DNA from 2 places in the Bradyrhizobium canariense genome. Region 1 is predicted to be linked to the other one. Evidence: predicted binding sites of a transcription regulator. Region 1 holds the regulator's gene; the other holds the start of a gene.

Region 1 (16,187 bases):
GATATTCCGGCGAGCGGTAGCAGGCCATCGCCGTCTCATAGTCCGGAAACTCGATCACCACGTTGCGCGAGCGGCTTTGGCCTTCCACGCCGGTGAACTTGCCGGCGCGCACGATAAACTTGCCGCCGAATTTCTTGAAGATCGCCGCGTTGGCCGCGGCATAGGGTTTGTAGCCTTCTTCGTTATGAACATCGACCCGCCCAATCCAGTAGCCTTTTGCCATCTCGCTCTCCTTTTTTTACTTAACCTAGCGCCTGTGCGATCTCCGCCTGAATGGCATCCGCGGCCGCCTTTGGATCGGCAGCTTCCATCACCGGCCTGCCGACCACAAGATAGTCGGCGCCGGCGGCAATGGCGCGCGCGGGCGTCATGATGCGCTTCTGGTCGCCCACCGATGAACCCGCCGGCCGAATGCCGGGAGTCACCAGACCCATCCGATGACCGACAATCCTGCGCAGGTTCGCGGCCTCTTCCGGCGAGCAGACGAGACCATCGACGCCGAGCGTCTGCGCCTGCCGGGCGCGTGCTTCGACCAGATCGGATACGCCGAGCCGATAGCCCGCCGCATGGAGATCGCCATCGTCATAGGAAGTCAGCACGGTGACGGCGAGGATCTTCAAATTCGACCCCGCGCGCGCATCAATCGCCGCTTTCATGGTCTGCGGATAGGCATGCACCGTCAGGAATGTCGCGCCGAGCGAAGCGATGCTCTCGACGCCGCGCGCCACGGTGTTGCCGATGTCATGCAGCTTGAGATCGATAAAGACCTTTTTCCCCGCTGCCGTGAGCTGGCGCACCAGCGGCAGGCCGCCGGCATAGGCCAGCTGATAGCCGATCTTGTAGAACGTCACGCTGTCGCCAAGCCTTGCAATCATCGCTTCCGCGGCGGCCACGCCGGGCACGTCGAGCGCTACAATCAACCGGTCGCGTGGAACGATATTTGCTGGCTGCATGTCACCTCACATCATGCGTTGGGAAAATTCGATCAGCTGCCGTACCACCGCCTTCAATGCCTCGAGATCGGCCGGATGCTTCAATCGATCGCTATCATCGTAGGCGTCGTTCGCGAACGACAGCGCCAGTTGGCTCGGAATAACCGGCGCCTGGCACGCCGACAAAATCAGCCGCAGCGCCGCCAGCGCTCGGGTCCCGCCGAGGCGGCTTTCCGAGGCGGCGGCGATCGCAAACGCCCGTTCGCGAAACACCTGCCCGCGGGTCTCGTGAAGATCCTGCACGCGCGTCACCCAGTCGATGGTGTTCTTGACCAAGGGCGGGACCGACGAATTGTATTCTGGCGTGACAATCAGGACGCCGTGATGTGCTGACATCATGCGCTTGAGATTGACCGCGTTCTTCGGCACGCCCGATTTCGTCTGCAGATCGCCGTCGTAGATCGGCAGCGGGAAATCGCCGAGTGAAATACGCGTGACTTCCACGCCGGCCTGCGCGATTTCATGGGCCGCCGCCGCCGCCAGCCTCGCATTGAGCGAGCCGGTGCGCAGCGAGCCGGGGATCACGAGGATTTTCAACGCTGACATGATTTAAAATCGCGTTAGCATAAACCGCCACGCGATAGTACCGGGGCGGTATCAGCCCTTGCGATACACCCAGACCCGCGCGGGCGGAAGGTTCATCCAGATACGCTCAGAGGCTTCTGTGGAAACGCCCGGCAACGATTTTGGAATTGGCGGTGCCACCGAATAGGTGAACTGCACGAACGGCGCCCCCGGCGCTAGCGCCAGGAAGGCATCGCGGATCAGCTTCAGGCGCGTCAGCATCGGCTTGGTGACGAGCGGCAGGCCCGATACCACGGCTGATGCGGGGGCGTTGAGCACGTTCCAGAGCGAGTCACGCAGTGTGTAAGCATCGCCCTGCACGACCTTGGCCTGCGGGTAGCGATCGCGCAGCAGCGCGCAGAAGCCCGGATTATATTCGACCAGCACAAGGCGCTTCTGATCGATACCGTGCTCGATCAGCGCGTTGGTGATCGCACCGGTGCCGGGCCCGAGTTCGACGACGGGTCCTGAGGATTCGATATCGACATACTGCGCCATGGTACGGGCCAACACCCGTCCCGAAGGCATGACTGCGCCCATGTGCAGGGGCTTTTCGATCCATGAACGAAGAAAGCGCACCTCGTCGTCAAGACGGAGGGGCTTCTTCAACGCGCGCACGGACGAGTGCAAAGGCATGTCACTACCAGGCGGGACCGCGATTAAGCGGCAGTGTCAGAATATAGTCACAAAGAGGTATAGGTAGCCGTCGAAACGGTCAAGCCAGACAGTCCTCGCACGTGCTCTGCTAAAATGTTTGCGGTGTGGCGACAAAACCATGCGCAAATTATTTTTTTGCGCGGTCGGCCGTCAAACCGGACCCACTTTTGCGGACTGCGCTATGGATTAGCGCGGGTACCGAAGAAGTCCTTGACCTTAGTGAAGAAACCCGCCGCCTCGGGTTGGGTTGCACCGGACGATAATTTTTCGAACTCGGCGAGCAATTCCTGCTGCTTCTTCGTCAGATTCTGCGGGGTTTCGACCATCACCTGGACATACATGTCTCCGGTCTGTCGCGAACGCAGCACCGGCATGCCCTTTGATGCAATGCGAAAGCGTCGGCCCGATTGGGTTCCCGATGGGACTTTCACCTTGGTCTTGCCCTTGTCGATGGTCGGCACCTCGAATTCACCGCCGAGCGCCGCCGTCACCATCGAGATCGGCACGCGACAATGCAGATCGGCGCCGTCGCGCTGGAAGAATTGATGCGAGGCCAGCGAGAGAAAAATATAGAGATCGCCCGAAGGTCCGCCGCGGACGCCGGCTTCGCCCTCACCGGCGAGCCGGATGCGCGTGCCGTCTTCCACACCTTGCGGAATATTGACCGACAAGGTGCGCTCGCGTGTCACCCGGCCCGAGCCCGAGCAGGAAGGGCACGGATCCTCGATCATCTGCCCGCGCCCCTGGCACCCGGGACAGGTCCGCTCCAGCGTAAAAAATCCCTGTGCCTGCCGCACACGGCCGGCGCCGCCGCACATCGAACAGGTCTTCGGCTTGGTGCCAGCCTTCGCGCCAGTGCCCGAGCAGGATTCGCAGGTGACCGAAACCGGAATCTCGATCTGGGCGGTCTTGCCGAGGAAGGCTTCCTCGAGCGTGATTTCCATGTTGTAGCGCAGATCGGCGCCGCGCTCGCGGCCACCGCCACGGCCGCCACGCTGCCCGGCCATGCCGAACAGGTCTTCGAAAATATCCGAAAACGACGAGGCAAAGCCCGCGCCGAATCCAGGTCCGCCGCCGGCACCCTGCTCGAACGCTGCATGACCGAACCGGTCATAGGCGGCGCGCTTGTCGCCGTCCTTCAGAACTTCATAGGCTTCGTTGATTTCCTTGAAACGCACCTCGCTGGTGGCATCGCCCGGATTCTTGTCCGGATGCCATTTCATCGCCAGCTTGCGGAACGCTGCCTTGAGCTTGGAGTCGTCCGCGGTCCGTTCAACCTCGAGAGTTTCGTAATAGCAGCGCTTGGTGGACATCCGTCAAATCCGCCCGAAGTTCGTCGTCATTCCGAGGGAATGCGTATTGAAAGATGCAGCCTTCGGCTTAACGAAAAATGACCCCCACCCATTGAGACGCGCTGCGCGCTCTTTGGCATGAGGGTCATGTTCATCGCCTGAATTAAGCAGACTTCTTGTTGTTCTTATCGTCGTCGACCTCGGTAAACTCCGCGTCAACGACGTCATCCTTTGCAGCATCCTTGGCCGCATCGCTCTCGGCCTGCTGCTTGTACATCGCCTCGCCGAGTTTCATCGAGGCCTGCGCCAGCGTGCTGGTCTTGGCCTTGATCGTCTCGGCGTCGTCGCCCTTCAGCGCTTCCTTCAGGTCGCTGACCGCGTCTTCGATGGCGCGGCGCTCGCTGTCCTCGACCTTCGAGCCGTGTTCGGCCAGCGCCTTCTCGGTCGAATGCACCAGAGCGTCGGCGTGGTTCTTGGCATCGACCGCCTCGCGGCGCTTCTTGTCGTCTGCCGCATTGGCCTCGGCGTCCTTGACCATCTTCTGGATGTCGGCTTCGGACAGACCGCCGGATGCCTGGATCCGGATCTGCTGCTCCTTGCCGGTCGCCTTGTCTTTGGCCGAGACGTTGACGATGCCATTGGCGTCGATGTCGAAGGTTACCTCGATTTGCGGCATGCCGCGCGGCGACGGAGGAATACCCATCAGGTCGAACTGACCGAGAACCTTGTTGTCGGCCGCCATTTCGCGCTCGCCCTGGAAGACGCGGATGGTGACGGCGTTCTGGTTATCCTCAGCGGTCGAGAACACCTGACTCTTCTTGGTCGGGATCGTGGTGTTGCGGTCGATGATGCGCGTGAATACGCCACCCAGCGTTTCGATGCCGAGCGACAGCGGCGTCACGTCGAGCAGCAGCACGTCCTTGACGTCGCCTTGCAGCACGCCGGCCTGGATCGCAGCGCCAATCGCGACGACTTCGTCGGGGTTGACGCCCTTGTGCGGCTCCTTGCCGAAGAACTGCTTCACCACTTCCTGGATCTTCGGCATGCGGGTCATGCCGCCAACCAGCACCACTTCGCCGATTTCGCCGGCAGTGAGGCCGGCATCCTTCAGCGCCTTGCGGCAGGGCTCGATGGTCTTTTCGACGAGATCCTGAACCAGCGCCTCGAACTTGGCGCGCGTCAGCTTCATCGTCAGATGCTTCGGCCCGGTCTGATCGGCCGTAATGAACGGCAGATTGATTTCGGTCTGCGTGGTCGACGACAATTCGATCTTGGCCTTTTCGGCGGCCTCTTTCAGGCGCTGCAAGGCAAGCTTGTCGTTGCGCAGGTTGATGCCCTGCTCCTTCTGGAACTCATCGGCCAGATAGCTGACGAGCCGCATGTCGAAGTCTTCACCGCCGAGGAACGTATCGCCGTTGGTCGACTTCACCTCGAACACGCCATCGCCGATCTCCAGGACCGAGACGTCGAAGGTGCCGCCGCCGAGATCGTACACCGCGATGGTGCCGGCTTTCGACTTGTCGAGACCGTAGGCCAGCGCGGCGGCGGTCGGCTCGTTGATGATGCGCAGCACTTCAAGGCCGGCGATCTTGCCGGCATCCTTGGTAGCCTGACGTTGCGCGTCGTTGAAATAGGCGGGAACGGTGATGACGGCCTGATCGACCTTCTGGCCGAGATGGGCTTCCGCGGTCTCTTTCATCTTCTGCAGAATGAAAGCGGAGACCTGCGAGGGCGAATAGCTCTTGCCGTCGGCCTCGACCCAGGCATCGCCGTTGGACGCCTTGACGATCTTGTAGGGGACAAGCTTCTTGTCCTTCTCGACCATCGGGTCATCGTAGCGGCGGCCGACGAGACGCTTGACGGCGAAGAAGGTGCGTTCGGGATTGGTTACCGCCTGACGCTTGGCAGGCTGGCCGACGAGGCGCTCGCCATCATCGCTGAAAGCGACGATCGACGGGGTCGTCCGCATACCCTCTGCGTTCTCGATGACTTTTGCTGTTTTGCCATCCATTACGGCGACGCACGAATTCGTGGTGCCGAGATCGATCCCAATGACCTTTCCCATGGTCCTCATATCCTTCTTTTTGCGGCAGGTTGGCTGGGCCCTGACGGCGCACCGAACCGAACCCCCAGACGTTCAAATACTCGCGATATTGCGACGGTGAGCCTCATATAGGAGGGGGGGCATGGCCTGCAAGGACTGGACGCAACCTTCGCCCGCGAAAACCCCGCCCCTTGAAAGATAGTGTCGAGCAGGCCGAGCCGTCCAGGGCATGCCGGGCCTGACCGGCCAGCGAATACCCCCTATTGGGGCCTCCCCCTCGCAGAGGGAGCCGGCAGACGATAGGTTAAGAGCTCCCCGGCGCGGCCTGTTGCCGGAGCGCCAAACCGGGTAAAAGCAGGCGACTGAATCGGGGGCTACCCGTGACCCCGCCGCGACCCGCCGACCATTGAACGGCCTCAATGCAAACCCAGTAGACTTTTCATGACGCACATTCGGTTTTTGTCCGTAGTTGCCCTCGTTGTTGCCACCTTGTGCCCGGCCTTTGCCGCCGACGCGGTCTTTCCACCGGGCATCCGGGTGGGACTGACGCCGCTGGTCGGCCTGGCGCCCGCAAAAACCTTCCTCGGGTTCGAGACCGAAGACCAGAGCGTCAAGGTGCTGGTGGCCGAGCTTCCGGCCAACGCCTACACCGAAGTCATGAATGCCTTTAAGGCCGATACGTCAAACCTTGCCGGCATCCGGCCCCAGAGTATCGAGACCGCGGCCGGCACCGCCTATTACACCGCCGAAGACGCCAAGGATGGCGCTGTCGGCGTGCGACGCTATTCGATGATCATGCCGGGCGGTACGTTCTCCGGCTATATCGCGGTGCAGGTTCCCGAGAACGCGATCAAAATCTACAGCGACGACGCGATACGGAAGATGTTTGCCACGGCGGTTATCCGCAAGGAAGTTCCGGTCGACGAGCAGCTGGCGCAGATGCCGTTCAAGGTCACTGCCCTCGCCGATTTCAAAAATGTCCGCACGCTCGCGGTCGGCGCCGCCCTTGTTCTGGCCGATGGCGATGAATCAACCGGATTTGAGGCAGCCCCCTTCATGGTGATCGGCGTCCTCGGACAGTCGCCGGCCACACCCGACGATCGTGACCGGTTTGCCCAACAGGCCCTGACCTCGTTTCCCGGCGTGCGTGAAGCGCGGATCACGATGTCCGAGCCGATCCGGATCGACGGTTCGCCCGGTTATGAAACGCGGATCGATGCGACCAGCGGCAAGGACAATACCAAGGTCACCGTGGTGCAGTGGCTGAGGTTTGGCGGCCCGACCGTGCTGCGCATCGTTGGAAGCTCCCCACGCGACCAGTGGGAAAAGGCGTTCCCGCGTTTCCGTGCCGTGCGTGACGGACTTCAGCAGCGCGGCTGATTCCCGGTCCATCGACCGCCCGAGATTTCGATCCGTCGCGCGAACGCAATCCGCTTTACGCGCGCTCCGCGACCTGATTTGCTGATGCGATCTCCAGGTGAGGGAGAAGCGCCATGTTGGATCGAAGGCGGATTCTGACAGGTTTCGGCACGATAGCTCTCGCGACCTTTGTTTCAAGCAAGCCAAAGGCAGCCGCATTGATCAAGCCTGATGACGCATCGACGCTTCTGGTCATCGATGTCCAGAACTGTTTCCTGCCCGGCGGCAGCCTCGCCGTAAAGGACGGCGATCAGGTCGTGCCGATCATCAACCGCATCGCCAAGGGTTTTGCCAATGTGGTGATGACCCAGGACTGGCACACCGCGGGACACATCTCGTTCGCCTCCGCCCACCCGGGCAAAAAGCCGTTCGAGACCATCGATCTGCCCTATGGCAAACAGGTGCTGTGGCCCGATCACTGCGTGCAGGGAACCGAGGGCGCAGCGCTTTCCAAGGATCTCTCGATCCCGCAGGCCGAACTCATCGTTCGCAAGGGATTCCACAAGGACGTCGACAGCTATTCGGCCTTCACCGAGGCCGACGGCAAGACCGCGACCGGGCTTGCCGCCTATCTCACGGCGCGACAGGTGAAGCGCTTGTTCGTGGCAGGACTGGCCACCGATTTTTGCGTGGCCTGGAGCGCGCTCGATGCGCGCAAAGCCGGCTTCGAGACCTATGTGGTCGAAGACGCCTGCCGCGGCATCGACACCCAGGGCTCGCTCGCCAAGGCTTGGGCCGACATGACCAAAGCCGGCGTCAAGCGCATCCAGTCCGGGGATATTGCGGTCTAGATTCTAATTTGCCACGGGCGCTGCTTTCGCGCCGCCCTTCGAGACCGCGACGAGAGCCGGCCGCAGCACACGCTCGCCGATCATGTAGCCGGCCTGCACGACCTGCACCACCGTTCCGGCGGGGACCGACGGATCGGGCACTTCGTACATCGCCTGCTGAAAATTCGGATCGAATTTCTCGCCCGACGGATCGAATTTCTTGACGCCGTTTTTCTCCAGCGTGTTGAGCAGCGATCGCTCGGTCAATTCGACGCCTTCGATCAGCGCCTTTAGGCCGGGATCGGCGGCGGCCTTGGCCTCGGCCGGGACGGCATCCAGCGCACGCTGCAGATTGTCGGCGATGTCGAGGATGTCGCGGGCAAAGCCGGTGATGCCATAGATTCGCGCATCGGCCACTTCACGGCTGGTACGCTTGCGCAGGTTTTCCATCTCCGCCAGCGTGCGCAGCATCTTGTCGCGCGTGTCAGCCACTTCCTTCGTCAGCGCCTCTACCGACCCTTCCTCGGGATCGTCCGGCATGATGTAGGGCTTGGAGACCACGGGCTCGCCGCTCTGCGGCGCATTCGCCTGATCTTCGTTTGGCCGGTTCGGATCGGTCATGGATTGCCTTTTCGAAAAAATCGCTTTGTGTTCAGGTCAACGGGGGATTTGCTGGCCCGCATATCATGCTTTAGGCGCGGAAAATCAAGCGCTCCATCGCGTTTTCGAACGAAGTGGGCGCCGGTTCGCGTTAAGAGAACGCGTCAAAACAAAAGTCCCATTTCGGGCCGGATCACCCGCCCAGCATCCGACTGACGATGCGTGCGGCATAATCCACCGTCGGGATCACGCGGGCATAGTTCAGTCGTGTCGGCCCGATCACACCGAGCACGCCGACGATATGACCCGCGCCATCGCTGTAAGGCGCGATGATGGTGGAGGAACCGGACAGCGAAAACAGCTTGTTTTCCGATCCGATGAAAATCCGCACGCCTTCGGCGCTTTCCGCGCGGCCCAACAGATCGACCACCCCACGCTTGGTCTCGAGATCGTCGAACAGCGATTTCACGCGCTCCAGATCTTCAAGCGCGTGCAGATCCTCCAGCAGATTGGCGTGACCGCGCACGATCAGCTGCCGGTCTTCGTTCTCGCCGCCGGACCAATTGGCGAGCCCCGCGGCGATTACCTTCTGTGTCAGCTGATCGAGTTCGGTGCGGTCTTGCGCCAGTGCGGTTTCAAGTTCGAGGCGCGCTTCCGCCAGCGTGCGCCCCCTGATCCGCGCGTTGAGAAAATTGGTCGCTTCGATGAGTGCGGACGGGGGAACGCCGGGCGGCAGCGTCAGCACGCGGTTTTCGACCTGGCCGTCCTCGCCGACCAGCACCACCAGCGCCTTTTCCGGTTCCAGCCGCACGAACTCGATGTGCTTCAGCCGTGAATTGGATTTGGCCGTGAGCACCACCGCCGCCGCACGGGTCAGGCCTGACAGCCGGGTCAGCGCCTCGCCAAGGGCTGCTTCGACCGATTGCGCCCTGCCGACGGACGCGAGCTGGGTCTGGATCGACTGCCGCTCCGCTTCGGTGAGATCGCCGAGCTGCATCAGGGCGTCGACGAAGAACCGCAAGCCCAGTTCGGTCGGCAGCCGGCCGGCTGACGTATGCGGCGCGTAGACGAGGCCGAGCTGCTCGAGGTCCGACATCACGTTGCGTACCGAGGCCGGCGAGAGCGGCACCGCGATCAGGCGTGAAATATTGCGCGAACCGACGGGCTCGCCGGTAGCGAGGTAACTCTCGACGATTTGACGAAATATGTCCCGCGAGCGCTCGTTGAGCTGGGCCAGCCCGGTATGCGGCGCGATCAGGCCAATCGGATCGTGGTGGGCCACTACCTACTCCCTCACAGCTTCACCCTAATCTGTCGATCCGGCGGGCCGGTGACAAGCGCCATTGACCTGAAAAGGACGACCAAGGGCCTTGCCGCACCCCGCGCCCCCTCCTACAAGCACCGCCAGCCATTTTTATTGAATTTCCGGAGGATTCCCATGCGGCCAAGCCGCCGAGCGCCCGATGAACTGCGTCCCGTCTCACTGGAGCGCGGGGTCGTCAAATATGCCGAGGGTTCCTGCATGGTGAAATTCGGCGATACCCATGTGCTGGTGACGGCAACGCTGGAAGAACGGTTGCCGCCCTGGCTCAAGGGCCAGGGCCGCGGCTGGGTCACGGCCGAATATGGCATGCTGCCGCGGGCGACGCTGGAGCGCACCCGCCGCGAAGCTTCCGCCGGCAAGCAGAATGGCCGTACCGTTGAGATCCAGCGCCTGATTGGGCGCTCCTTACGAGCAACCGTCGATCTCGAGGCGTTGGGCGAGCGCCAGATTACCGTGGACTGCGACGTGTTACAGGCCGACGGTGGAACCCGCACCGCCTCGATCACCGGCGCCTGGGTGGCCCTTGCCGACTGCATCGGCTGGATGAAGACCCGCAACATGGTGAAGGCCAACGTGCTGCGCGACAACGTCGCGGCGATCTCCTGCGGCATCTATAACGGCACGCCGGTGCTCGACCTCGACTATGCCGAGGATTCCGAAGCCGAGACCGACGCCAATTTCGTAATGACCGGCGACGGCCGCATCATCGAGGTGCAGGGTACCGCGGAAAAGACCCCGTTCTCGCAGGATGAGTTCCTGGCCCTGATGGCGCTGGCGCGCAAAGGCGTGGCGCGGCTGGTGGATCTGCAGAAAATGGCCGTGGCGTGATTCGGGATCAGGCACGGGCTGGCGTAGAATAAAAGCACATGCACCGCCGAATCACAGGCAAGCTCGTGATCGCAACCCACAATCCCGGCAAGCTCGCCGAGATGCGCGAACTGCTGGCGCCGTATGGCATCGAGGCGGTTTCGGCGGGCGAACTTGGTCTTGGCGAACCTGACGAGACCGGCGATACGTTTCACGCCAATGCCAGAATCAAGGCGGTCGCCGCCGCGCAGGCTGCTGGGCTTCCGGCATTCGCTGACGATTCCGGACTGGTGGTCGATGCGCTCGACGGCGCGCCCGGAATCTTTTCGGCGCGCTGGGCAGACCCCGGCAAGGATTTCACCGGCGCGATGACGCGGATCGAGCGCTTGCTGCAGGAGCGCGGCGCCATGACGCCCGAGAAGCGAAGAGCGCATTTCGTTTCTGCATTATGCGTGGCCTGGCCCGACCATCATATCGAGGAGGTCGAGGCGCGTGCCGACGGCACGCTGGTGTGGCCGCCGCGCGGCAGCGCCGGCTTTGGTTACGATCCGGCCTTCATGCCCGATGGACACACGCGAACCTTCGGCGAAATGACCAGCATCGAGAAGCATGGCCTGCCGCCGCTTGGGCTCGGGCTGTCGCATCGCGCCCGCGCATTCGTCAAGCTCGCGGAGATCTGCCTTGAGCCGCGCTGAACGAGAAGCCTTCGGCGTTTATGTGCATTGGCCGTTTTGCCTGTCGAAATGCCCTTATTGCGATTTCAACAGCCATGTCCGGCATGCGCCGATCGACGAAGAACGGTTTGCGCGCGCCTTTGCACGCGAGATCGAGACCACCGCGGCGCGAACGCCCGGCCGTGAGGTGTCATCGATTTTTCTGGGCGGCGGCACGCCGTCACTGATGCAGCCGCAGACCGTCGGCGCGATCCTGGATGCGATCGGAAAGCATTGGCGCGTGGCCGATGGTGCCGAAGTCACGCTGGAAGCCAACCCGACAAGCGTCGAGGCGACGCGGTTTCGCGGCTATCGCACGGCGGGCGTCAACCGGGTTTCGCTTGGCGTCCAGGCGCTGGACGACGCGTCGCTGAAGGCACTGGGACGCCTGCACACCGCACGCGAGGCGCTGGATGCGGTCGCGATCGCACGCACTGCCTTCGATCGCTACTCGTTCGATCTGATTTACGCCCGCCCCGATCAGACCCCGCAGATGTGGGCCGATGAATTGAAGCTGGCGATTTCGGAAGCGGCCGAGCATCTGTCGCTCTATCAGCTCACGATCGAAGAAGGCACACCGTTCTTTGGCCTGCATGCCGCCGGCAAACTGAAGACGCCGGATGAAACCGTCGCGCGGGCGCTGTACGACATCACGCAAGAGGTTTGCGCCGCGCAGGGATTACCGGCCTACGAGATTTCCAACCACGCGCGCGCAGGCGCCGAGTGCCAGCACAATCTGGTCTACTGGCGCGGCGCGGAATATGCCGGGATCGGTCCCGGCGCGCATGGCCGCCTCGATATCGGCGGCGTCAGACATGCCATCGCAACCGAAAAGCGGCCGGAGACCTGGCTGATGCGGGTCGAGTCGATGGGACATGGCGTTGTCACCGACGATTCGCTGAACAGCGAAGAGCGCGCCGACGAATTCCTGCTGATGGGTTTGCGTCTTACCGAGGGCATCGATCCCAAACGTTACGCCGCGTTATCGGGCCGTACGCTCGATCCGCATCGGATCGCCATCCTCAGCGAGGAGGGCGCCATCACCGTCGATGCCGACGGGCGGCTGCGGGTGACGCAAGCCGGATTTCCGGTGCTGGATGCGGTGGTGGCCGATCTGGCCGCGTAAGAGAGCTACGCCCCAAAGCTCTTCGGCGAGCCCGCGACCGCCACGCCGCCGCCCGATCCGACGCGCATGACCGCGAGGCCGCGTTCATTGGTGCCGTCGGCGCGAAATCGAAACAGGCCGTCAATACCCGCAAAACCGGACGGGTTGGTCAGCACGTCAGATGAAAAACGCTGCGTGCCCTGCGTTCGCGCCAATGCTGCGACAAGCGCCACCGCGTCATAGGCGAGCGTCGCGGTTCGGACCGGATCCGAGCCGTATTTGGCGCGGTAGCGGCCGGAAAAGCTTCGGAAGCCGGCAGGATCCGGCGCGGCATAGAGGCCGCCCTGCAAGGCAGCGCTCGCGAACACGCGCGGATTGTCCCACAGACCGGTGCCGAGCAGCTGGACGTTCCGCAAATTCGCGCCCGCCGCGGTCAGCGCATCGGCCACCGAAACCACCGAATCACCGTCATCGGCGATAAAGAGTGCGTCCGCTGTGTTCAACGTCTGCGCCACATTGCGCGCGGCCGTCGCACGATCAGCGCCATACTTTTCAAATGCCGCAATGCGCCCACCGCGCCGTGGCACGGCCTGCTTGAAAGCGGCTTCGACCACATTGCCATAGGCATTATCGGGCAGCAGCGCCGCGAACGAGCGTTTGCCGATGCTGGTCGAATATTCGATGATCCGGTTGACGTCGGACTCCGGCAGGAAGCTCAGGAGATAGACGCCGCGGCCGGCCACGCTCGAATCAGTCGAGAACGCGATCACCGGGATGCCACGTCCGCGGGCCAGTTGCGCGGTCGCCGGCACCGACACTGCGAATAGCGGGCCTAGGATGATCTCTGCGCCTTCGTCGAGCGCCTGCTGCGTTCCCTGCTGCGCGCCTTGCGGGCTGCCGGCGTCATCCTTGATCAGGAGCTGGATGTTGGGATTCTGGAATTCCGCCAGCGCCATCTCGGCGGCATTCTTCATCGACTGCGCCGCGACGCCGGCATTGCCGGCCGCCGACAGCGGCAGGAGCAACCCGACCTTGACCTGCCCGTTGCCGACCGCGAGCGGCTGCTGCGGTGGACCGGCAGGGCCAGGAGCAGGGCCAGGCTGTGAACTGAACGCGTTGGAAAACTGGCCGCCGGCGCAGGCCCCAAGCAAGGGGGCGCCAAGGATCAAGCCAACCGCGGTCCGCCGGGTTGCTCCGGCAGGCTGGGATTTGCGATTGAACGGGCCCACCATCACATCTCTTCTCTTGACCGACCGAAATCGGCCAGACGCCACCTCCCAATGATCAGGAGACGCGGATTCAGGCATATTCCCGGCGAATAGTTAACTGAAACAAAAGGATTATACCCATCGAACGCGCACGTCGATTGCAAGACCCCGGTTCCTTTGTTGTCAGACTGGGGACAATCGGTCGCATTTCCATCGGCCGAATCGTGGCGTCAACGCTTCGTTCCATCTAGATTGATCCCATGCGCGCAAAAGCTGCCTCGACAGATACCTCGGAAGGCGTAGCGGGTTTCACCGCCCGCACCTTTTCCATTGGCGGCCAGGTCCTGAACGCCCCAAAAGCGGCGCCCGGCCTGCATCTGGTGGCGACCCCGATCGGCAATCTCGGCGACATCACCCTGCGCGCGCTGGAAACACTGGCCGGCGTCGACGTCATCGCCTGCGAGGATACCCGCATCACCCGCCGGCTGACCGAGCGCTACGCGATATCGGCGCAGCTAAAACCCTATCACGAGCACAATGCGGCGACCGCGCGGCCGAAAATCCTGGAGCGGCTGGCGCAAGGCGCCTCCATCGCACTGGTTTCGGACGCCGGCACGCCCCTGATTTCCGATCCCGGCTTCAAGCTGGTGCGCGAGGTCTGCGCGGCCGGCCATGCCGTGATCGCGTTGCCCGGGCCTTCCTCGGTGCTGGCGGCACTCGCGGTGGCGGCGCTGCCGACCGACCGGTTCTTCTTCGAGGGATTTCTGCCGGCCAAGGAGACCGCGCGCCGGACGCGGTTGGCCGAACTCGCAAAGATCGACGCGACACTGGTCATGTTCGAGTCCGGAAACCGCGTGCAGGATACGCTTGCCGATCTCGCCGAGGCCATGGGCGCGCGCGACGCCGCGATCTGCCGCGAACTCACCAAGATGCACGAAGACGTCAAGCGCGCACCGATTGCCGAATTGGCGCGGGCTGCGGACACGCTGGAGACGCGAGGAGAATTTGTTCTGGTGGTCGGCCCGCCGCCGGCCGATGCGCAAATCATGGCCAAGGACGAGCTGGACGACTTGCTGCGAAGCCGGCTCAGGTACGACAGCGTCAAGGATACGGTCGCGCATGCGGTCGAACTCTCGGGCCGGCCGCGCCGCGAAATCTATGCCCGCGCGCTTGAACTCGCCAAGGAAGCGGCCATGGAAGGCGAAGATGGCGAAGAGTGACGATATCAGCGCCCAAACGGGGGCCGCACCGGCGAAGGTCGCCGCGCCCGCGCGCGTCGCGGCGTTTCGTACCGGCCTCTCCGCTGAAGCCCGTGCCGCCGCCTATCTGATGGCCAAGGGCTATCGCATTCTCGCCAAACGCTTTCGCACGCCCTATGGCGAGATCGATCTGGTGGCGCGACGGCGCAATTTACTTGTCTTTGTCGAGGTCAAGGCCCGCGCCAGCCTCGATGACGCCGCCTATGCCGTGACACCGCGCCAGCAGCGGCGCATCATCGATGCTGCCCAGGCCTGGCTGATGGCGCATCCCGAACATGCCGAATTCGACCTGCGTTTTGATGCCATGCTGATTGCGCCACGGCGCTTGCCGCGCCATCTGTTAGCAGCCTTCGACGCCAGCACGTAAAATCCTTCTCCAAACCAACCTGCGGACCAGCAAATGAACCTGAATGTCGCCGTCCAGATGGACCCCATCGCGCGTATCAACATCCGCGGCGATTCAACTTTTGCGCTGCTGCTGGAGGCCCAAAAGCGCGGTCACCGGCTTTCCTACTACACGCCCGACAAACTCTCGCTACGCGGGGAGGAATTGGCGGCGCCGGTCCAGTCGCTCACCGTACGCGACGAGATTGGCGATCATTTCACGCTGGGCGAGCCGAAGCGCCAGCCGCTTGCGGCCTTCGACGTCGTCCTGCTGCGGCAGGACCCGCCGTTCGATCTTGCATACATCACCTCGACCCATTTTCTCGAGCGGATCCACCCGAAAACGCTGGTCGTGAACAATCCCGCCAGCGTGCGCAACGCGCCGGAAAAGATATTCGTGATGGATTTTCCGCATTTGATGCCGCCGACTTTGATTTCCCGCGATCTCGACGAGATCAACGCGTTCCGGGATGAGCACGGCGCGGTGGTGATGAAGCCGCTGCACGGCCATGGCGGCGCTGCGGTGTTTCGCGTCATGCCGCAGGACATGAATTTCGGTTCGCTGTTCGACATGTTCTCGGTGACGTTTCGCGAGCCGTGGGTAATCCAGCGCTTCCTTCCCGAGGTCAAACATGGTGACAAACGCATCATCCTGGTCGACGGCGAATTCGCCGGCGCGGTCAATCGCGTGCCTGCGGCTGACGATCTGCGTTCCAACATGGTTCGCGGCGGCGCGGCTCAGGCAACTGAACTGTCGCCGCGCGAGCGCGAGATCTGCGCGACAATCGGCCCGGCGCTGCGCGAGCGCGGCCTGCTGTTTGTCGGCATCGACGTCATCGACGGCTACTTGACCGAAATCAATGTGACGTCACCAACAGGCATCCGCGCGATCGCGCGGCTCGGCGGGCCCGACATCGCAGCGAAAATCTGGGACACGATCGAGGCGAAGCAGGCAAAAGCCTAGCGCAATTTCGCATCGCGACAGAGCACCGAAATTCTTGAAGACGTCGACGTCGTGGCGTTCCCGCACGCCACCGACCGTACCGGCA
Region 2 (16,187 bases), 1.6 Mb from region 1:
CGGCGTCGCGCATTCCGGCTGCAATCGCGACGGGGCAGGCGGCGGAGCGGGAATTCGGTCTTTCAAGCCACTCTTGTGCCTGCCATCCCAGCCTTTAGAAGGATGGCCTGGAACAGCAATGGCTGCCACAAACGCAGCCTTTTCAAGGTTGGTTACGCGATGAAGGCAAGGCGGTTGACGTGGACACCCTGAAGGTACGTGACGCTGCCGATGTCGAGCAGGTGGTGCGTGCCGCGCTAGCCAGCGAGCAGCCGCTGGAAATTATCGGCCATGGCTCCAAGCGGATGGTCGGCCAGCCGATGGCGACCAATGCGCTGCTCGATCTGTCCGATCTGAACGCGGTGATGGCCTATGAGCCGAACGAACTGATCATCACGGTGCAGGCAGGCGTTCCGCTCGCCGACGTGTTGTCGCTGATCGACTCCAAGAACCAGCAATTCGCGTTCGAGCCGATGAATACCGCGCCGCTATTGGGCACGCCTGAGGTGGGCACCATCGGTGGCATGATCGCCGCCGGGCTGGCAGGCCCGCGCCGCATCAAGGCCGGCGGCGCGCGCGATCATCTGCTCGGCGCGCATGCGGTGTCGGGCTTTGGCGACAGCTTCAAGGCCGGCGGCAAGGTCGTCAAAAACGTCACCGGTTACGACCTCTGCAAGCTGCTGGCGGGGTCGTGGGGAACGCTTGCCGTCATGACCGAGGTAACGTTGAAGGTGATGCCGAGGCCGGAAAGCGAATGCACGCTGGTGCTGCGCGGGCTCGATGACAGCACCGCAAACCGCGCGATGACGGCGGCACTGGGCTCGCCGTTCGATGTGTCGGGGGCGGCCCATCTGCCGAATTCGGTGCTTCGGACTTCCACGGGCTTTGGTGACCTCGGATCATCGCAACAATCCGTTACGCTGCTGCGGCTGGAAGGCATTGCGGCCTCGGTCGCCCATCGCGCGGCCGCGCTCGGCAAGGTCCTCGCGCCGTTTGGGGCAGCGGAGACGGTCGAAGATGCCGCCTCGGCGACGATCTGGGCTTCGGTTCGCGACATTAAGCCGTTTGCGGCCAACGGCACGCTCGGGGCCTGGCCGGTATGGCGCATCGTTTGTCCCCCGGCGTCGGGCGGGGCGCTCGGTGAGCGGTTGGCGCGCGAGAGCGGCGGCGAGGTGATCTACGACTGGGGCGGGGGCTTGATCTGGGCGGCTCTGCCGCCGGGGACCGACGCCCAGGCCGTGCTGGTGCGCGAGCGTGTCGACGCCGTCGGCGGCCACGCGACATTGCTGCGCGCATCCGAGGATGTCCGCCGCAATGTCGATGTGTTCCACCCGCAGCCGAGCGGCCTCGCCGCACTCGGCGAACGCGTCCGCCACAGCTTCGATCCCAAGAACATCCTCAATCGCGGCCGTCTGACGCGAGGATCCGCGACATGAAAACCGAATTCAGCCTCGCACAACTCGCCGATCCCGATATCGCGGAAGCCGACAAGATCCTGCGCGCCTGCGTGCATTGCGGATTCTGCACCGCGACCTGCCCGACCTATGTGCTGCTTGGCGATGAGCTCGACAGCCCGCGCGGCCGAATCTACCTCATCAAGGAGATGCTGGAGAAAGATCGCCCGCCGACGCAGGAGGTGGTCAAGCATATCGACCGTTGTCTCTCCTGCCTTGCCTGCATGACCACCTGTCCGTCGGGCGTGAACTATATGCATCTCGTCGACCAGGCACGGGTCAAAATTGAAAAGGACTACAAGAGGCCGTTGACCGAACGGGCCTTGCGCGCGGTCCTCGCCTGGGTGCTGCCGCGGCCCGGGCTGTTTCGCCTAAGCATGATTCTGGCGCGGCTGGGCCGGCCGCTGGCCGCCTTGCTGCCGGCATCTGGGGTTGCCGCGGCATCGCCGACTCTAGGGCGGCGGATCAAGGCGATGCTGGCGCTGGCGCCGGGCAGCCTGCCACCGCGCGGGGCGGCAGGCGGAAGCGTCTTTCCGGCTATCGGCACCAAGCGCGGACGGGTCGCGCTGCTGCAGGGCTGTGCGCAACAGGTGCTGGCACCGCGCATCAACCAGGCGGCCATCAATCTCCTGACGCGTCATGGCGTCGAGGTTGTCCTGGTCAAGGACGAGCAATGCTGCGGCGCGCTCACCCACCACCTCGGACATGACGGCGACGCATTGGCACGCGCCCGCGCCAACATCACCGCCTGGCTCAACGAGGCCGCGCGAGGTGGTCTCGACGCCATCCTGGTGACGACGTCGGGGTGCGGTACGGTCATCAAGGACTATGGCTTCATGCTGCGGGAGGACCGCGATTTCGCCAAACCCGCCGCAAGAGTTTCAGCGCTGGCCAAGGACATCACGGAATATGTCGGTGGCCTCGATCTGCAGCCTAAGCAGCAACACGGCGATCTTGTCATCGCCTATCACTCGGCCTGTTCGCTGCAGCACGGCCAGAAAATCACACAAGCCCCGAAAGAATTGCTTTCCAAGAACGGATTCGTGGTGAAAGATGTACCTGAGAGCCATTTGTGTTGCGGTTCGGCGGGGACTTACAACATTCTCCAGCCTGACATTGCGAGCCGATTGCGCGATCGAAAGGTCGCCAACATCGCGATGGTCAAGCCGGATATGATCGCCGCGGGCAATATTGGGTGCATGGTGCAGATTGCCGGTGGTACGTCAGTTCCTGTGGTGCACACGATTGAGCTTCTCGATTGGGCGACGGGCGGTCCCCGGCCAGGATTGAACTGATCGATTGGCCCCGCGCGACAGGCGGATGATTTTAAGTGCCCGATCGACAGTGATCGTAGACATTGATCGGCGGCAACAGGAGGATCACGAATGGCTAAGGGAAAAAAGAAAGCTAAGAGTAAAAAGAGTAAGAAAAAACTTCTGACGGCGAAGAAGAAATCCGCCAAGAAGACGTCAAAGAAATCGGCGAAGAAGTCTGCCAAGAAATCGGCGAAAAAGGCTGCAAAGTCCGCCAAAAAGTCCAAGGCGGCCGCGCCGAAAAAGTCGGCCAAAAAATCCGCCAAGAAAGCCGGCGCCAAGAAAAGCCCGGCGAAAAAGAAGATCGCTCCGGCTGCCGTCGCTGCGACTAAACCCAAGCGGGCAGCCCCCAAACCTGCGGCCCCCAAACCTGCAGCTCCGATGGCCGCTCCTACTCCGGCGCCTGCGCCGGCTCCAGCCGCGCACAGTTGGGCGGGGCCGAGTTCTGCCGCACCGAGTCCCGCGGCAGCGAGTCCCGCGCCGTCATGGGGACATTCGGACAGCCTTTCGTCCGGGTCGTCCTCGAGCGGAGAAGACGACAATTAGCTGATCGCGTTCGACCAACCTCGAACATCGTTCGGGCCGCAGCGTTGACCGCTGCGGCCTTTTTCGTGTCGACGACATTCCATTCGGGCGCGGAGGTTTTGGGTGGCTTGAGCCGGAGTTTCGGCAAGCCGGTTGATTCGCTGCATTTGCGAGATTCGCCGGAAAGGGAGCGGTCACCTCTGGATAACCTGTGTTCGCCTGACGCCACAGCCGCTCAACCCACGTTAGAAGTGCCAAAAGCTGTTGTGGGAATGCAACACCTTTCAACAACATTACGTGAAAGGGCTGGAACGCCTAAAAAGTCGGCAAATGCCCGCCCTTTTTGCTTCACTCAATGGGGGCCCCGCTTCAGATTGGGTCAGGTTAAGCAATTGGGCCGCAGTCGGTTATCGCTTGTCCCCGGGGGGGCGCCGAAATCGGGCTGGTCTTGAAATGTAACGGGGATGGTCATGAAGAATGTGGTTTTGTTAGCAACGGCGCTAGCAATGTTATCTGGTTCGGCTCTTGCGGCGGATTTGCCGGTGAAGGCGGTCAAGGCGCCACCTCCCGCTGCTTTTGATCCTTGGGATATCGCATTCGGCAGCGCTGTAATGAACGATTACATCTTCCGCGGTGTCACCCAATCGAACCACATGCCGTCGGTTACGGCCTATTTCGAGCCCCGCTACAACATTAACAAAGACCTGCAGTTGTACATCGGTACCTCGACGGAGAGCATCTCCTTCTCAAACCGGGCTGCTGCCGAAGTTGACGTCTACGGCGGTATCCGGCCGACCTTCGGTGCGGCTGCCTTCGACTTCGGTGTCTGGGGCTACCTGTATCCGGGTGGTCGCTGCGCCGACAACGTCCTCACCGGCGGAGTTCCCGGCGGCAACGTTTGCGCCGTGGACCCGAACACGATCTTCCTCGGCGACGGAAACGTGATGAAGAAAGACGTGAGCTTCTTCGAAGCCTACGCCAAGGTAAACTACACCTTCAACGACAACTGGCAGGCCGGCATCAACGAATATTATTCGCCGAACTTCCTGAACAGCGGCGCCTGGGGTGACTACGCTTCGATCACCGCCAAGTACACCGCGCCGACCACCGCCTTTGGCACCAGCGGCGTCGGCATGTATGTCTCCGGCGAGTTTGGTCGGCAGTGGCTCGGAACTTCCGATTCGTTCTACGGCACCGGCATCGGCACCGTGTTTGCGGGCGGTATCCCCTACGCCAGCTATGACACCTGGAACGTGGGCATCGGCTTCACCTATAAGGTGTTCACGCTGGATCTGCGTTACTCCGACAGCGATCTGTCGAAGGGTGATTGCAACGCCTTCACCAGCGCATTCAACGCTTCCGGCACGACCAACGTGACCTCGATCAATCCGTCGGGCGCGAGTTCGAACTGGTGCGGCGCTGCCGGCATCGTCAAGCTCTCGGCTGACCTGACCGCGATGACCAGCCTGAAGTAAGTTCACTATCCCAAGACCAAAGGGGCGGCAGAGCAATCTGCCGCCCCTTTTGTTTCTGGGTGATCTGAACTGAACGAAACGAGATGTCTTGCAAAGACAGGATCGATACGATCCCGGCGCCAACGACAGTCTCAGTCATTCCCGCAAAGGCTATCTATCTTAGGCTTGCTTACCGCGGTCCGATGCTCGCGTTTACTGATGCCGCACGCGCAAGGATCCAGCACCGCTGCAGAGCCGGCTGCACTTCCTGCCCGCTCGCTTTAGTTAACCGGCTTGTCCGTCAGGATGACGCCGCGCTTTTATCCTTGTCCCGCAGCGCGAACTGGTCGCCATCGCGGACCAGCTCCACATTTCGCTGATGGAACGCCTCGAGCGTCGAGCGATGACCGATCGAAACGATCGTGGTGGCCGGCAATTTCTCTTGAAGCAGGCGATAAAGCGCTGCCTCCGAGGCCTCATCAAGCGATGCGGTCGCTTCATCGAGGAAAAGATATTGCGGCGCGAACAGCAGCGCGCGGGCGAGTCCCAGCCGTTGTTGTTCACCCAGCGAAAGCATTCGGTTCCAATGCGCTTCCACGCCCAATTGCGAAGCAAGTTTCGGCAAGCCAACCGCGATGAGGACATCCCTGATCTGATCCGCGCTGTAGGCGTCCGCTTCGGCCGGATAGGCGATCGACGCTTGCAGCGAACCGATCGGAAAATACGGCCGCTGTGGCAGCATCATCAGCGTTGCCTTTGCCGGAATGGCAATCGAACCGCCGCCGAACGGCCAGATACCGGCAATGGCACGGAACAGCGTCGATTTGCCGGCGCCCGACGGGCCAGTGACCAGGGTGCGTTCATTGCCATGAAGGTTGAAGCTGTTGGCCGAGACCAGCGGCGTTCCGTTCGGCAATCGCACAAGAAGTTTTTCCAGATCGATTTCATTGCCCTTGGCCAACGGCACGACGTCGATCGAGTCGGTCCCGGCCGCGAGCCTGGTGGCGCTGTTAATCGACATCTCGAATCCGTCAAGTCGCGCAACGACGGATCGCCATTCCGCCAGCGACCGATAGATCGAAATGAAGAATGACAATGCGCTTTGCACGCTGCCGAATGCGGACGCGGTCTGCAACAGACCGCCGAGCTGGATCTTGTCGGCGAAATAGGCCGGCGCGACCAGAATGAAGGGGAAAATCACCGCGGCTTGCGAATAGCTTGAGGTAAAGGCCGTGAGCCGCTTGGTCCGGCTCATGATGGCGTACCAGTTCTCCACCACGCGGCCGAACCGTTCCGAAAGCCGGTGGCGTTCGGCACTCTCGCCCTTTAACAGCGCGATCTGCTCGGAGTTTTCGCGCACGCGCACGAGATTGAAGCGGAAATCGGCCTCGTAACGCTGCTGTTCAAAGGACAGATTGACCAGCGGCGAGCCGATCCACTGTGTCAGCGCGGTTCCAAAGACCGCATAGATCAGTGCGCCCCACACCAGATAGCCGGGAATGTGAAAGGTGTTGCCGAACAGCGTCAACGGAGATTCCGCCGAAAGGCCCCACAGGATGACGATAAAGGACGCCAATGACACGATCGAACTCAGCAGTCCGACGCTGATGCCCAGGGTTTGATCGACGAACATTTTCACGTCGTCGGAAATGCGCTGGTCCGGGTTGTCGGCCGCGTCGCCCTGTAGCTGCATGCGATAGTGGTTGGCCTTGTCCATCCATTCGCCGAGATAGCGGCTGGTCATCCAGCGCCGCCAGCGGATCTGAAGCCACTGATTGAGATAGAGCTGGTAGATGGAAAGCGCGACGTTGAGGGTTGCCAGAAAGGTGAAGACGCCGAGTTCCCAGACGAAACCGGCCCAATCCCTGACCTGGAGATAATTGTAGAAGCGGCCGCGCCACTGGTTCAGCAGAACATCGATCGCCACCAGCGAGAGTTCGATCGCGATCACCGCCGCGAGCAGCGTGCGGCCGGCCAATTTGTCTTCGGAACGAAAATAGGGAGCAGAGATCCGCCATACGGTCGCGATCGTCGAGCGGATGTTGTTCACAGATTACCGTCTCCAGAAGGGTGGCCCAAGGGCCTGAAATAATGGGGAAATCAGAGATGTTAGACTAAAGTCGTATATTTCCCGGTCTGGGTTAGCTTGTCGCCCCCGCTGAGTCGACCCTAGCATGGGTGCAACGGCGAGGGGCGGGGACCTTTTGATAATTCGCGAGGTTGTGAGCGAATCCGGCATTGCCTAAATTCGCGGCTAAATTTCGCACATTGCATAATCATTCCTGCGATCGCGCCAGTCATGCCCAGCCTTCCACGCTGGCCGGGCTGTCACATAACGGCGTGGGGAGGAGGGATCGCAATGTGGAACCAAGTCTATAATCCGTTCGATAACACGACGCTCTCGACGATCGCCGCGGCGATACCCGTCGTCACGCTGCTTATTTTGATCGCAAGCGGCAAGGTCAAGGCGCATGTCGCCGCCATCATCGCGTTGGTGCTGGCCAATCTCGTGGCGATCCTTCTTTTCACCATGCCGGCCAACTTGGCGGTCCGCGCCTCGCTGCTGGGAATCGTGAGCGGCTTCTTCCCGATCGGCTGGATCGTTCTCAACGTCATCTTCATGTACCAGCTTACGGTCACCGCGGGCCGCTTCGAGACGCTCAAGCGTGCCGTTGGCGGCGTGACTGCGGATCGACGGTTGCAGCTTCTGCTGATCGCATTTTCGTTCGGCGCATTCTTCGAGGGCGCATCCGGTTTCGGTACGCCGGTGGCGATCACGGGCTCGATCCTGATCGGGCTCGGCTTCTCGCCGCTCGCGGCATCGGGCCTGTCGCTGATCGCCAATACGGCGCCGGTGGCCTATGGCGCACTCGGTACCCCGATCCAGGGCCTCGCTTCCGTGACCGGCCTTGATCCCTACATTCTGGGCGCAATGGTCGGACGGCAACTGCCGATCTTTTCGCTGATCGTGCCGTTCTGGGTGGTGTGGGCGTTCGCCGGCTTCAAAGGCATGAAGGAGGTCTGGCCGGCCATCCTGGTTACCGGTCTGTCGTTCGCGATCCCGCAATTCCTGATCTCGAACTATATCAATCCGTGGATTGTCGATATCGGCTCATCGCTGATTTCGATGGGCTGTCTGATCCTGTTCCTGAAAGTGTGGCAGCCGAAGAAGCTGTGGTTGTCGCCGGCGCTGCGCGGCAATGATGAATCCGCCAGCACGATGGCTCCGGCGAGGCTGGTGGATCCGGCACCGCTGGCACCGGGAGAGCTGCTCACCGCGCTGCTGCCGTGGATCATCCTGTGTATCATCCTGCTGATCTGGGGCACGGATTGGTTCAAGGCTGCGGTGAATCCGATCTTCACCTGGAGCTATCCGGTTCCCGAACTGCACAACATGATCAACAAGGTTGCGCCGGTGGTGCCGACGCCGACCAAGGAATCGGCGATATTCTCGTTCACCTACGTGTCGTTTACCGGCTCGGGTATGCTGCTCGCGGCTATTATCGCGGGTTTCATCATGGGACTGTCGCCGGGCAAGATCGTTTCCGAATATGCGCGCACCATCAAGCTGTGCGCGTATTCGCTGATCACGATCTCGGCGATGCTGGCGATCGGGACGCTGACGCGGCTCTCCGGCGTTGATGCCACGCTTGGTCTCGCCTTCGCTGCGACCGGGGTGCTGTATCCCTTCTTCGGCACGCTGCTCGGCTGGCTCGGTGTCGCGCTGACCGGATCGGATACCGCCTCGAATATTCTGTTCGGAAACCTGCAGAAAATCACCTCGCAACAACTGGGCCTTTCGCCGGTGCTGATGGCGGCGGCGAACTCGTCCGGCGGCGTCATGGGCAAGATGATCGACGCGCAATCGATCGTCGTCGCCTCGACCGCGACCAACTGGTTCGGGCACGAGGGCACGATCCTGCGTTTCGTGTTCAAGCACTCGATCGCGCTGGCCTGTCTCGTGGGCCTGTTCGTGATGTTGCAGGCCTATGTCTACCCGTTCACGGCGATGGTCCTGAAGTAAAAGCCGGCTCAGACGGCGTTGCGAGAATCCCCGCGGCGGATGCCGCGGGGATTTGTTTTTGCGGCAGGGCAATCATGCGGCCGTTGAACTGGCCAACGTCGCGACTGTCGATTAGAACGGCGCGCGGTTGGGGGCCGGGTTATGACGAGAGGCTGCATGCTTTTGCTGAAAAGTTTTCTGAGTAGATCCGCTATTGCACTGGTGTTGGCGGCGGGCGCGCTGGGCGTTGTTCCGGCCAGCGCCGATGAGGGGTTTCCGTTCGGATTTGAAATGACGTTGGATACGGCAAGTCAGCCCGGTTCGAAGCGGTTGCCCACGCTCGAGATCGGCGACAATGGCGAGGCGACACTCGATCTGTGGTGCAAAGCAGGCAAGGGCCAGTTTTCAGTGGCCGGTAATACCGTGATTTTCGTCCCCGGTCAGATGGAAGACCGCGCCGCCTGTGCGCCGGGGCGGGCGGAGATCGACGATGAATTGCTCACGACGTTGAGCGAAGCCACGACCTGGAAACGTCAGGGTGATCTGGTCTTGTTCATTGGGACGAAATCGCTGCACTTCCACATCAATACCAATTAGGTCGGATTTTCAGGCGAGAGTCTGCCCCGGACGCGATCCGGGGTGTGGCCTCCGCTCGGCGTGAAGAGCGCGCGTCAGGGTATATCTTTAGCCTTCACCAAGGATCATGTCGGCGCATGCGCCGGCGGATTGCACGACGCCGGAATAGCCGCCGAAACCTGCATAGGCCGAGGCCAGATAAAGTCCGGGCACCACGGTGCGCGGCGAGCGTCTTGGAATACGCCGGGTCGAGCGCTGCGGCGCCGGCGCAAACCCATAAACCGCGCCATGGGGCGCATTGAGGTATTGCCGGACCGATAACGCGCTGTTGAACGACGATGCGACGACGCCGTTCGCAAGGCCCGGATAAATCGAATCGAGATAACGCACGATCGCCGCCTGCCAGCGGCCGCGTTTTTCGCGATAGGCGTCCATGTCCGAACTGTCCCAGTTCGACAGATGGTCGGGCCCGAGGATCGAGAGCACATGGGGCGGAGCCGGAACGCCGGAATCGATCGCCGCGTAATCGACCACGGACATCGGCGGCATTTGCTCGCCAGGCTCGGCCGCCATCAGTGCCGCGCCTTTCGCGTAGTCGGATAGCCGTGTCATGTCGCGCGGCAGCAACTGCGTGGAGTAGACGTTGATCCCGAATTCGCGCGGCGGCCTCGATAGGCCGAGCGTGAGCGCAAATAGCGAAGCCGAGGGCGTTTGCTGCGCGTAGCTTTCCCTGAGCTTTTCCGCAGCCGAAGCAGGCATCAGGGCCGCCAGCGTCTCCGGCGCGGCGTTGCCGATAATCCGCCGGCACTCGACCGTCTGCGGATCGCTGCCGTCGCGCGCGGTGTGGCTAACGGTGCTGGTTTGGCCCTGCGCATCCAGAGCGACACTGTTGACGATGCGGCGCACCAGCACCTCTCCGCCGGCGACCCTGACGGCGCGGGCGAGTGCGCTGGAGAGCCGCTGCGAGCCGCCTTGCACGTAGCGGCCGCCGCTTTGCAGGTAGCTTCCCTGCGCCATCGCAAAGAAGATCCACCACAACGTCCCCGGGTCGTCGTGAAAGTAGGAGAGGTTGGCGGCAAGCGCGCATTTGACGGCTTCATTGTCGCCGAAAACCCGATCGAGCTTCTCGGACAACGACAAGCGCCAGTCCCCGATCGCAGGCGCCAGTTTCAACAGCGCGCCGACATTTTCGCGCGGATTCCTCGACGCGCCGGCGCTTTTCGACAGCGTGCCCACAGCGGAGGCGATGCGTTCCATCTCGCCGAGCAACTGCTCGATTCCTGACCGGGCCTCCGGGAAACGCTCGGTCAGCGCGCGCCGTGCTTCGTCGAAATTGTCCGGCATCACGAACGGCCGATCGAGCGGGCCGCCGCGCACTTCATAAAACACGCCGGACGGAATCCATTTGACCGCGTCGATAACGCCCGCGCGCGTCAGCGCATCGTGTTTCGGATCGCGGGGATCGTGCGGATCGCTGGTCTCGTGCAGGGAACCCTCGACGAACAGATCGCCGGATTTGTAGCTCGACGCCGCGCCGCCGACCGAATTGCTGCGCTCGATGATAAGGACTTTGCGTCCCGCACGCGCCAGGATCGCGCCGGCTGTCAGGCCTCCAAGGCCGGCGCCGATCACCACTACGTCATAGCGCGCCATTCAGCCCAAAACCCTGAAATTCTTGACCATATGGATGGTTCATTGCCGCTCGGGGGCGGCATGTCAAATGCACGATTGCATGGAAAGCGTGCACCGGACGTTACCCGGCATCGCCCGAAACGGCTATTTCCAGGCCGATTTGTCCGAGTCCCAGCGCTGGGCTCTGAATTCCTTTGCCAGCGCGTCGACGGAGCCGTTGTCGTCCTTTGGATCGCCTTCCTCGTCACTGCTGGAATCGTCGGCCAGATTGAGCTTTGGCCCGGCGCCTTCATCGGTGGTCGAGATGATCGGCGTGCTGATCCACAACATCAGCCGGTCGGATGCGCCGGGCTTGTCCGACGCCACCAGGGCATTGACTTCGATCGTGTCGGTCAGGTCGAGAGCCGGGTATATCTGGCTCGGGCGCTTGAAGGTTAATTTAAGCTTTCCGGTGCTGGCGTCCCATGCCGAGGATGACGATTTCGCCGCAAGCGTCTTCGTCAGCACGTTGGCGATCGCGGTGGCGAGCTTGTCCTTGTTGAGCTTCTCGCCGTCGCGCCAGTCGGTAGCCACGAAACGAATGGTGCGGTCCATTTCCACGATTCCGGTGGTCCAGCCGGCGGAAACCACCCCGGGTGCTGACTTGGCCTTGGCAATCAGTGCCGCCGCACGATCCGGATCGACGGTAATATTGATGGTCTGCTCGCCGGCGCGCAGTGCGTCGCATGTGACGGCAAGGCCGCTCAAGGAAACCTCGAGGTCCTGTCCCTTCAATCCCCTGAGGAAATCCGCCGCCGCGTCCAGCTTCACCCTGACCGCGACGGATTCAGGAGAAACCTCGGTAAAATCCTTTGGCGCCGCGGTGATGCCGTCATCGGTGGACTGGTTGTCTTGGAATTCCCGCTCGCTCAGATCGGAATTGTCCGAAGAGGTCACCTCGGTCACGGCCTGGCCGATGCTGATCTTGCCCTTGAATTCGAAGGTATCGCCGGTCGGCCGGCGCGTGAGGTTCACGGTCACGGGCAATTTGTCACCGAGGCTTTGGGTGGCGCCGGTCAGGGTCTGGCCGTTGACCGCGAGGTTGGCGACAAAGCGGTCCTTGCGATCGGAGCCTTTCTCGACGGGATAGCAGAGATCGAGCGTCGCCGAGGTGACGGTCTTGCCTTGGCGGGTTTCCTTGAGGATGACGTCGGCATTGCCGTCCATCAGGCCGTCGATCGAGGTGAAATATCTGACCTCGTTGGCGCCCGCGGCAGGCTTGGTCGAAAGCTTCATGTCGGCGAAGGCGAGATCCGAGGAGGCTGTCATCAGCCCGACCAGGCAGAGCAGAAGCGCGCGCATATTAAATTCCTCAAAGAGCAGAATCGGGAGCCGGAACTCTCTCGATACCGGCCGAAACCCCGGGGTGCAAACCTCCTTTACCATTCGCCAAAAAAGAAGGCCGCCCGGAGGCGGCCTTCTGATCGATTGGTGGTTGCAGGCTTTTAGAATCCCATGCCGCCCATTCCACCCATGCCGCCGCCACCGCCGGGCATCGCGGGCGCCGGTTCCTTGGGCAATTCGGCGACCATGGCCTCGGTCGTCACCAACAGGCCTGCCACGGAGGCCGCGTCCTGCAGCGCGGTGCGCACCACTTTGGCCGGGTCGATGATGCCCTTGGCGACCATGTCGACATAATCTTCGGTCTGCGCGTCGAAGCCGAAGGTCTCGGACTTTTCCTCGAGGATCTTGCCGACGACAATCGAGCCTTCGACACCTGCGTTCTCGGAGATCTGGCGGACCGGAGCTTCGAGCGCCTTCAGCACGATATTGATACCGGCCTGGACGTCGGGGTTGTCGTTGGCGATGCGGCCGACCGCCTTCTTGGCGCGCAATAGCGCAACGCCACCGCCGGGCACGATGCCTTCCTGCACCGCCGCGCGGGTCGCATTGAGGGCGTCCTCGACGCGATCCTTCTTCTCTTTCACCTCGATCTCGGTTGCGCCGCCGACGCGAATGACGGCGACGCCGCCGGCGAGCTTGGCAAGACGCTCCTGCAGCTTCTCGCGGTCGTAGTCCGAGGTGGTCTCCTCGATCTGCGCCTTGATCTGCGTGACGCGGGACTCGATGTCCTTTTTCTTGCCGGCGCCGTTGACGATCGTGGTGTTTTCCTTGTCGATCACGACCTTTCGGGCGCGGCCGAGCATGTTGATCGTCACGCTTTCGAGCTTCATGCCGAGTTCATCGGAGATCAGCTGACCGCCGGTCAGGATCGCGATGTCCTCCAGCATCGCCTTGCGGCGATCGCCAAAGCCGGGCGCCTTGACGGCGGCGACCTTCAGCCCGCCGCGCAGGCGGTTGACGACCAGCGTCGCCAGGGCCTCGCCTTCGACGTCTTCGGCGATGATCAGCAGCGGGCGGCCCGATTGCACCACGGCCTCCAGCACCGGCAGCATGGATTGCAGGCCCGACAGCTTCTTCTCATGCAGCAGGACGTAGACGTCCTCGAGTTCGGCCGTCATCTTCTCGGCATTGGTGACGAAGTAGGGCGACAGATAGCCGCGGTCGAACTTCATGCCTTCGACGATATCGACTTCGGTTTCGAGCGACTTGTTCTCTTCAACCGTGATGACGCCCTCGTTGCCGACTTTCTGCATCGCCTGCGCGATCATCTTGCCGATCGCGGCGTCGCCATTCGCCGAGATGGTGCCGACCTGCGCGATCTCGGACGACGAGGCAACCGGCTTGGCGCGCTTCCCGATGTCCTTGATGACGGCGGCCACGGCAATATCGATGCCGCGCTTGAGGTCCATCGGGTTCATGCCGGCGGCAACCGATTTGGCGCCTTCGCGCACGATCGCCTGCGCCAGCACGGTGGCGGTAGTGGTGCCATCACCCGCGGTGTCATTGGTCTTGGAGGCGACTTCGCGCAGCATCTGCGCGCCCATGTTCTCGAACTTGTCCTCGAGTTCGATCTCCTTGGCGACGGTAACGCCGTCCTTGGTGATGCGGGGAGCGCCGAAGCTCTTCTCGATGACGACATTGCGGCCTTTGGGACCGAGCGTCACCTTGACGGCGTTGGCGAGAATGTCGACGCCGCGCAGCATGCGATCGCGCGCGTCTCCAGCAAATTTAACGTCCTTGGCTGCCATTTCAAATGCTCCTGGAAATGAGACTATCCTGCATAGCGGCTTCGCCGCTATCGCTGGAGGAGCGGGCTATTGCCCGCGTCCCGAAGGATGAGCCTTTATGAATGATCGACCCTTCGAGGCGGCAGCTTCGCTGCCTCCTCAGGGTGAGGGTGACGTTGTGATTAGGCCAGTACGCCCATGATGTCCGACTCCTTCATGATCAGGAGTTCCTCGCCATCGAGCTTGACCTCGGTGCCGGACCATTTGCCGAACAATACGCGATCGCCCACCTTGAGATCGATCGGAATCAGTTTGCCCGCTTCGTCGCGGCCGCCGGGGCCGACCGCCGTGATTTCGCCCTGCGAAGGCTTTTCCTTGGCGCTGTCCGGAATAATGATTCCGCCCTTGGTTTTTTCTTCGGCGTCGATACGCTTGACCACAACACGGTCATGCAGGGGACGAAATTTGGTTTTAGCCATGACGGTTCCTCTGGAGGCTCGGTTCTGAGATCTGGTTTGCCATCGAAAGCGGCTCAAGATACGAGACGTATTCGACGCCCCGATGGCGCCGGACAGTTCGCATCCCTTAGCAATCGGGCTCTCGGAGTGCTAATCGTGCGCCCGGGGGAATATGGCGTGGCGCCGATCCTGTCAAGCAGAGGCTTAAGTCCTTGGTTAGGCTGGTATAGGATGCTGCGAAGGAAACCAAATCGGAGCGCCAGCGTAGTTTGCTGGACGTCATTGCTCCGAAAGCAGTTTTGCGATTGGCTGCTGGACGGAAGCGGCCAAGAATTTAGCCCGGGGGATGCCATGGTCAGGTCACGTAGCGTACGAACGGTTGCCAATCTGGGGATCGTCTCGGCGCTAACGATGTTTCTCGGCGCGTGCGGCAGCATGAGCCTGACGTCATCGTCGCCCACGGCGGCGCCCGAACCCGGCGTAGCGCCGGAAATGCCGGCCAGCATCCGCTCGGACGAGCTTGTCGGCCGCTGGGGTCTCGCCTCATTCCAGGACCCGAAAGACCGCGTGCGCACCGAAGCCGCAGCCCGGGGACAGTGCAAGCAGCCCTACGTGATTGGTGCCGGCGCCCATGGTGGCGTGGTCATGCATCTGGCCGATCAGGCGACGCCGCAGGAGCTTGACCTCAAGGGCAGCCCAGGCGGCAAGAATTACATCGGACCGGCCGGGCCGGCCGGTGGCGAGCAAGACCGCGAGATCGTTTCCTTCGACGGGCGCGTCATGGTCACCCGCTTCATCGACAAGGATGCCGCGACCCGCTACGGCAACATGGTCTACGTCCGCTGCGGGCCCAAGGCCTGACCGGTCGCAGTCTCGATCCTTTACAGCCCAGAGACGATGCGAAGGCGGCTGCATGACATCCGTGCGGTCGATATCTCCAGCAAAATAAAAAGCGCCGGCGAATGGCCGGCGCTCGGATCAAGGATGAAGTCGCCGGAGGTTTATCCGGCGACGGGCAACCTCATTTTCAGTCAAACAGCGCGTCGATATCGTCCTGCGAGGCGTGGCCGATGTCGTCGTCCAGCTTCGGACCGTTGAGCAGCTTTTCGTCGCCTTCGCGGGTATCGACGATCGGCGGCGCGTGAGCCTTGATCGCATCGACGCCGCCCCAGATATCCATCATGACGGTGATGTGGTTTTCGATGAATTTCATCGTGGTCATCACCTTCTTGATGCGCTGACCGGTCAGATCCTGGAAGTTGCAGGCCTCGAAAATCGAGACGACGCGCTCCTGGATTTCTTCGGCAAGCAGCTTTTGCTGATCAATCGAGTTCACGCTGGTCAGCGCAGTCGCTGCCTGGTCGATCGATTCGGCTGCTTCGAGGATTTGCTGTGTGGCTTCTTCGGTGCCGCCCACCACGGCGCCGAGTTCACCGTTGACCCGGGCCATCTCCTCGCCGTTGAAGCTCGCGCCATGCAGCACTGCGATTTCCCGCTTGGTCCGGCTGATGGCATCGTAAATAAGGTCGAGTTCCACCTTGAGTTTCTCGCACTGTTCGATCTGGGCCCGATAGGTTTCGAGCATTGCATGGGCATCGGCGGCCTCCGCCGAAACCTGCTTGCCGGCTTCCGCTGCGGCGCTGCGGCCGGGGGAAGCCATGTGGCTGCGGATCGCGCGCAGTT

The links. The regulator HrcA, encoded in region 1, represses chaperone genes, less so after heat shock. The targets are predictions, from matches to a motif close to GTTAGCACTCNCNNNNNGNGAGTGCTAAC.
Region 2: the regulator HrcA is predicted to act here: its motif matches at 14,631-14,659, upstream of BLV09_RS18055 (co-chaperone GroES).

Annotation. Positions count from the first base shown of each region.
Region 1 covers NZ_LT629750.1:5,348,461-5,364,647, reverse strand. Annotated here, with positions in the region: gene BLV09_RS25495 (DUF1330 domain-containing protein) at 1-223, opposite strand, end outside; gene pyrF (orotidine-5'-phosphate decarboxylase) at 243-953, opposite strand; gene BLV09_RS25485 (NADPH-dependent FMN reductase) at 960-1,538, opposite strand; gene BLV09_RS25480 (class I SAM-dependent methyltransferase) at 1,590-2,192, opposite strand; gene dnaJ (molecular chaperone DnaJ) at 2,393-3,526, opposite strand; gene dnaK (molecular chaperone DnaK) at 3,669-5,570, opposite strand; gene BLV09_RS25465 (hypothetical protein) at 5,991-6,929, shown strand; gene pncA (bifunctional nicotinamidase/pyrazinamidase) at 7,043-7,759, shown strand; gene grpE (nucleotide exchange factor GrpE) at 7,763-8,359, opposite strand; gene hrcA (heat-inducible transcriptional repressor HrcA) at 8,532-9,620, opposite strand; gene rph (ribonuclease PH) at 9,777-10,490, shown strand; gene rdgB (RdgB/HAM1 family non-canonical purine NTP pyrophosphatase) at 10,529-11,164, shown strand; gene hemW (radical SAM family heme chaperone HemW) at 11,151-12,308, shown strand; gene BLV09_RS25430 (penicillin-binding protein activator) at 12,314-13,519, opposite strand; gene rsmI (16S rRNA (cytidine(1402)-2'-O)-methyltransferase) at 13,756-14,715, shown strand; gene BLV09_RS25420 (YraN family protein) at 14,702-15,121, shown strand; gene gshB (glutathione synthase) at 15,155-16,102, shown strand.
Region 2 covers NZ_LT629750.1:3,760,920-3,777,106, reverse strand. Annotated here, with positions in the region: gene BLV09_RS18105 (FAD-binding protein) at 180-1,415, shown strand; gene glcF (glycolate oxidase subunit GlcF) at 1,412-2,728, shown strand; gene BLV09_RS18095 (histone) at 2,819-3,292, shown strand; gene BLV09_RS18090 (TorF family putative porin) at 3,742-4,746, shown strand; gene BLV09_RS18085 (ABC transporter ATP-binding protein/permease) at 5,027-6,775, opposite strand; gene BLV09_RS18080 (L-lactate permease) at 7,085-8,749, shown strand; gene BLV09_RS18075 (META domain-containing protein) at 8,906-9,325, shown strand; gene BLV09_RS18070 (phytoene desaturase family protein) at 9,413-10,957, opposite strand; gene BLV09_RS18065 (hypothetical protein) at 11,081-12,277, opposite strand; gene groL (chaperonin GroEL) at 12,421-14,067, opposite strand; gene BLV09_RS18055 (co-chaperone GroES) at 14,229-14,525, opposite strand; gene BLV09_RS18050 (hypothetical protein) at 14,856-15,365, shown strand; gene BLV09_RS18045 (protein phosphatase CheZ) at 15,532-16,187, opposite strand, start outside.